2 linked regions of the Thiocystis violascens DSM 198 genome follow. The protein of the gene in region 1 binds, or shares a complex with, the protein of each later gene. Links are inferred from orthologs where the notes say so. Each region holds a gene or a part of one and is shown on either strand. Other genes may lie near its edges.

What was found. Proteins that work in one complex are often made in the same cells at the same time.
Region 2: the proteins of cheY (region 1) and THIVI_RS05970 are in contact, whole or in part, in a solved structure (PDB 1A0O), measured with the Escherichia coli proteins. The link is inferred for Thiocystis violascens DSM 198 from one-to-one orthologs.

Annotation. Positions count from the first base shown.
Region 1 is NC_018012.1:386,245-389,189, forward strand. It holds cheY (chemotaxis response regulator CheY), read left to right. Parts: upstream 1-1,258; coding sequence 1,259-1,633; downstream 1,634-2,945. Other genes in the region: THIVI_RS01805 (MinD/ParA family protein), read left to right, coding at 1-466; THIVI_RS01810 (RNA polymerase sigma factor FliA), read left to right, coding at 463-1,212; THIVI_RS01825 (IS5 family transposase), read left to right, coding at 2,293-2,945. UniProt on the Escherichia coli protein: Involved in the transmission of sensory signals from the chemoreceptors to the flagellar motors.
Region 2 is NC_018012.1:1,326,193-1,329,186, reverse strand. It holds THIVI_RS05970 (chemotaxis protein CheW), read left to right. Parts: upstream 1-354; coding sequence 355-2,634; downstream 2,635-2,994. Other genes in the region: THIVI_RS05965 (chemotaxis protein CheW), read left to right, coding at 2,663-2,994; THIVI_RS05975 (response regulator), read left to right, coding at 1-320. UniProt on the Escherichia coli protein: Involved in the transmission of sensory signals from the chemoreceptors to the flagellar motors. CheA is autophosphorylated; it can transfer its phosphate group to either CheB or CheY.

The DNA of each region.
Region 1 (2,945 bases):
CGATGTCCTGATCGTCGATACGGCCGCAGGCGTGCAGGATTCGGTCACCAGTTTTTGCAAGGCGGTTCAGCATGTGTTCGTGGTGGTCTGCGACGAGCCGGCTTCCTTGACGGATGCTTATGCCTTGATCAAGGTGCTGCGTCAGGAACATGGCCTGCGCCGCTTCCGGGTGATCTGCAATATGTTGCGCACTCCGGAATCCGGACGGCGCCTGATGCGCAAACTATCCTCCGTGTGCGCGCAATATCTGCCTGACGTGATCCTGGATGCATCGGGTATGATTCCCATGGATGAGCACCTGCGGCACGCCGTGCGGAAACGCGAGCCAGTCGTGAAGCTCTATCCCGGGAGTTTGTCGGGACAGGCGCTGATCGAGCTGGCCAGACAGGCCAATCGCTTGACGGTGTCCGAGACCGGCATGGGCGGGATCGGCTTTTTTGTCGAGCGGATGCTGCAAAGTGCCTGATGACCACGCATCGCTCCTTGACAGGCTATTCGGGTACCGCTGATCAATCGGAGCAATTGGTGACGGCAAACCTCGAACTCGTGAGACGCATCGCCCACCATCTGGCGGCGCGTCTTCCCGCGTCGGTCCAGATCGAGGACTTGGTTCAATCCGGTATGATCGGCTTGATCGAGGCATCCCGTCAGTTTCATAGCGGTCAGGGGGCGACCTTTGCCACCTATGCGGGCATTCGCATCCGGGGTGCCATGATTGACGAACTGCGACGTTCCGACTGGACGCCGCGTTCGGTTCATCGGAACAGCCGCCGGATTGCCGAGGCGATCCAGCAGGTGGAGTCGCGCGAGGGACGGGCGGCAGCGGATCGCGAGATTGCAAGCGAGCTCGGAATCGCACTCGACGACTATCACACGATGCTTCAGGATTCGGCCAACGCTCAGATTCTTGGATTGGAGGATCTTTTCGGCGAGGATACGGATCCTGATCGCTTGTTGCCGGGCGGCGGTCCGGGGCCGGGCGAACATTTCGAGCTGGATCGGCTGCGTGACGCGCTGGCTCAGGCGCTCGCGGGTCTGCCTGAAAAGGAACGCCTGGTGCTTGCGCTGTATTACGACGAGGAACTGAATCTCCGAGAAATCGGCGCCATTCTTGGCGTCACTGAATCGCGTGTGAGCCAGATTCGCAGCCAGGCACTCCACCGTTTGCGCGTCCGCCTGAACGAGTGGATTCAGGTTGCAACTGGTTCATAATCGTTAACCCGGCCAATGCCATTGGGGGCTCCGTGTGGATAAAGGCATGAAAATTCTGATCGTGGACGACTTTTCCACGATGAGGCGTATTATCAAGAATCTGCTTCGCGAACTGGGGTTTAACAACACCATGGAAGCGGACGATGGCAGTACCGCGCTGCCGATGTTGAAGAATGGCGGTTTCGATTTTCTGGTGACGGACTGGAACATGCCGAATATGGAGGGGATCGATCTGCTGCGAGCGGTTCGCGCCGATCCGGCCCTGAAGACGCTCCCGGTCCTGATGGTGACGGCCGAGGCCAAGCGGGATCAGATCGTCGAGGCGGCACAGGCCGGAGTCAACGGCTACATTGTCAAGCCCTTTACCGCCGAGACGCTCAAGGAGAAGATCGACAAAATCTTCGAGCGCCTTGAAGCCTAGTGACTTCGAGATCCGAACTGTTGGTTATTGTGGCCAATCGGGCATCCTAGATGTCCGGCAAGGAATCATCGATGGACAATGACGAAGAAAGCAAGGCATTCGAACTGAGCCTGGCGAGGCAATTGGTCGAGCATCTGGAAGCGGGCCATGGAGATCGGGCCGCCGAGGTGGTCCGCCAGTTGAGGATTCCCTACGAACGAGAACTCTTCGAGGAACTCGGCAAGCTGACACGCGATTTGCACGAGGCGCTGAACAGTTTTCGTGGCGATTCCCGGCTGGTGGAACTCACGCGCGACGAGATTCCGGATGCGAAGGAACGCCTCGATTATGTCGTCACCATGACGGAGCAGGCGACTCACCGGACGCTCAACGCGCTCGACGAGGGGATGCCGATCGCGGAATCTCTCCATGCCCGCCTGCTGGAACTCACGGACACCTGGAACCGGTTTCGCCAGCGCGAGTTGTCGGTCGATGAATTCCGCGAATTTGCCCGCGCCCTGGATGTCTTTTTCGCCGCGAGCGGCGAAGAGACCGAGCGTTTGCGGTCGTTGATGTCCGAAGTCATGATGGCTCAGGATTTTCAGGATCTTAGAGGGTGTAGACAAAAATAATTGAGCTGCTATTTGTATACCAGTCTACAACTGAGCTGGTGTGCGCTGATGTCGAAAGCTGGTCGTCCCCCCAAGATTCACGAGGCGGAGCAAGCGGTATTGCGTCAAATTGTCACGGATCGCCCGACCTCCACGCTGTCAGAGATTGCCCGGGAACTCGCGGCACGGACGGGAATCGAGGCTCATGAAGCAACGATTCGCAAGTCCTTGCGGGAGGCGGGCGTCACGCGCCTCCGGGGCGAGAGTGGTCTCGAGGCGCAAGCGCGCGCAACGCCGCGTCGGTATGGGTATACGGATGCGCATCGTCGCCACGACCCCGACCAAAGCTACCCAAGTTGTCTGACCGATGCGGAGTGGGACTTGGTCGCCGCTCTCTTTGAGATGCCGGGCGGGCGGGGTCAACCGCCCCGCGTGTCGCGCCGGAGCATCCTGGAGGCGTGTTGCTACGTGGTGCGCACGGGGTGCGCGTGGCGGATGCTGCCGCACGATTTCGCGCCTTGGCAGAATGTCTACAAGACGTTTCGCCGTTGGAGTGCGGCTGGGAAGTTTGAGCAGATGCATGATCGACTGCGGGGGCAATGGCGCGAACGCGAGGGGCGTGAGATCGCGCCGACGGCGGCGGTGCTGGATGCGCAATCGACCCGCGGCTCGCCGCAGGGTGGACCGAGCGGCTTTGATGCGGGCAAGCAGGTCAAGGGGCG
Region 2 (2,994 bases), 940 kb from region 1 along the record:
AAATGGTGTCCTATACGTTGAAAGACGCCGGTTACACGGTGACCGAGGCGGTCGACGGACAGGATGGCCTCGATAAGGCCCGTGCCGGGCGTTTCGATCTCGTGTTCACCGACCAGAACATGCCCCGCATGGACGGTCTGTCCCTGATCAAACAACTCCGCGGGCTTCCTCAATATCAGTCAGTGCCGATCCTGATGCTGACCACCGAATCGAGCGACGCGATGAAGAGCCAGGGGCGCGCCGCGGGCGCGACAGGCTGGCTGGTCAAACCCTTCGATCCTCAAAAATTGCTGGACGTTGTCCGTAAAGTGATCGGTTGAGCACGCGGTTCGGACGCCAGCGAGGGGAACGGGCATGACCATCGATATGAGTCGCTTCTATCAGGTGTTCTTCGACGAGGCCGGGGAACATCTGGCCGCGATGGAGTCCCTGCTGCTGGAGTTGGATGTGGACGCGCCCGATCTGGAGACGCTCAATGCCATCTTCAGGGCCGCGCATTCCATCAAGGGTGGCGCCGGTACTTTCGGCTTTCTGGATATGGCCCAGTTGACGCATGTCCTGGAGACGCTGCTGGACCGTCTGCGCAAACAGGAAACGCGCCCCACCGTCGAGATGATCGATGCCTTCCTCGGCGCTGGCGATGTGCTGAAGGCGCAATTGGCCGCGCATCAGGAGGGCGCGGAATACGAGGATCCGCGCATCGCCGAGGTGTCCGACCGTCTGGAACGCTTATCCGAGATTGCCGCGCCCCCCCCCGCCTGCCCCGCGATGCGACCGCCCTCGCCATCCCTGCCGGGGGCCGACGCGTCGGCGTCGAGTTGGCTGATCGAATTTCGGTCGGACGCCATCGACTTCCAGTCCGGCGCCAACCTGCGTGCGCTGAGGGATGTCCTGGCTGAAATGGGCACGCTCGAATGGCTGACCGGGGAAGACGCCGAGGTGTGCGTCTGGCGCCTGAGGACAGCATTTGGCCGGGAGTCCATCGTCGAAACCTTTGCCTTCGTGTGCGATCCGGAGTGCATTTCCATCCAGGCGGACGCGGCGGGTTCGCCGCCGTCGCTCGTCGACACCGACGCCGACGACGATGCGGGGTTCGGATTCTTCGCTGGCGCGCCAGGGAGCGAGCGGTTCGACGAGCGCGTGCTGGATCAGATGGACGCCGCCGATTCGCATGATCCTGGATTTGGTTTTTTCCCCGGGGCGCCGGGGAGCGAACGGACGCTGGATCAGGAACTCGACGGCTTCGGACTGTTCGGCGGGAGTCCTGGCATGGAACAGGTGGCGGCGGTCGCGCATCAGGCGCGTGACGAGCGGGAACAGGGCTACGGGTTTTTCGATCTGGCGCCCGGCGCGCCCGAGGCTGAAGCCGGGGACGCCGTGCTTTCCGGCCGGACGGCCGGCGGGCGAGCCGCGCCGGTCGCCGGGACGCCAACCGCGGTCGCGCCGACCCGCCGGCCGGCGGCGGCCGATACCTCGATCCGGGTCGGCGTGGAGAAGGTGGACCAGTTGATCAATCTGGTCGGCGAACTGGTGATTACCCATGCCATGCTCGCGGAGTCGGCCTCCGATCTGGATCCGGTCATCCATGAGCGAATTTTTGGCGGTCTGTCGAATCTGGAGCGTAATTCGCGCGATTTGCAGCAGGCGGTGATGTCGATCCGCATGCTGCCGATCAGCTTCGTCTTCAACCGTTTTCCTCGACTGGTGCGCGATACCGCCGCCAGCCTGGGCAAGAAGGTGACGTTGACGCTGATCGGCGAGGAGACCGAACTCGATAAAGGACTCATCGAGCGTCTGGCCGATCCGCTCAATCATCTGGTGCGCAACAGTATCGACCACGGCATCGAGCAGCCCGAGCGCCGCCGCGAGGCGGGCAAGTCGGAGACCGGCGAGATCACCCTGCGCGCCAGTCATCGGGGCGGGAGTATCCTGGTCGAGGTGCGTGACGATGGCGCCGGCCTCGATCGCGACAGGCTGCTGGCCAAGGCCGTTCAGCAGGGGATCCCGATGCCCGAGAACCCATCGGACAAGGAAGTCTGGCAGTTGATCTTCCACGCCGGTTTCTCGACCGCCGAACGGGTGACCGATATCTCGGGGCGCGGTGTTGGGATGGATGTGGTGCGGCGCAATATCGAGGCGATGAACGGCCGCGTCGAGATCGACTCGCTGCCGGGCCGCGGCACGCATATCACCATCCGGCTGCCGCTGACGCTCGCGATCCTCGACGGACTCTCGGTGCGGATGGGGAGCGAACTCTTCATCTTGCCGCTGACCGCCATCCAGGAGTCGCTCCAGCCCACCCGGGATCAGTTCAAGACGGTGGCGGGCAAGGGGCGGGTGGCGCACGTCAATGGCGATTATCTGCCGCTGGTGGTGTTGCGCGAGGTGTTTCGTCTCGACGGGCAACCGCTGCGCCACGAGGATGGCATCCTGGTCATCGTCGATACCAGCGAAGGACGCGCCGCGCTGCTGGTGGACGAACTGGTGGCCCAGCATCAGGTCGTCATCAAGAGTCTGGAAACCAATTACCGCAAGGTCGACGGCGTGTCCGGCGCCACCATCATGGGCGACGGACGGGTCGCCCTGATTCTCGACGTGGACGCGCTGGTGCGTCTGAACCGCAAGAATGCCTGAATCCGTGCGAGCGAAGGGGTGTGCCAACATGAACGACGAACGCAAGGACGGAGCCATGATCAACCCGGAAGGTGCGAGGGAGTATCTGACGTTCACCCTCGGGGACGAGGAATATGGGATCGATATTCTCAAGGTGCAGGAGATCCGGGGGTTTGACGCCGTGACCCGGATCGCCAACGCGCCCGCCTTCATCAAGGGCGTGATCAACATGCGCGGCGTGATCGTGCCGATTCTCGACATGCGGCTCAAGTTCAATCTGGGGCAGGTCGACTACAACGAGTTCACCGTCGTGATCATCCTCAATGTGGCTGGGCGCGTGGTGGGGATCGTGGTGGATGGAGTCTCCGATGTCATCGCGCT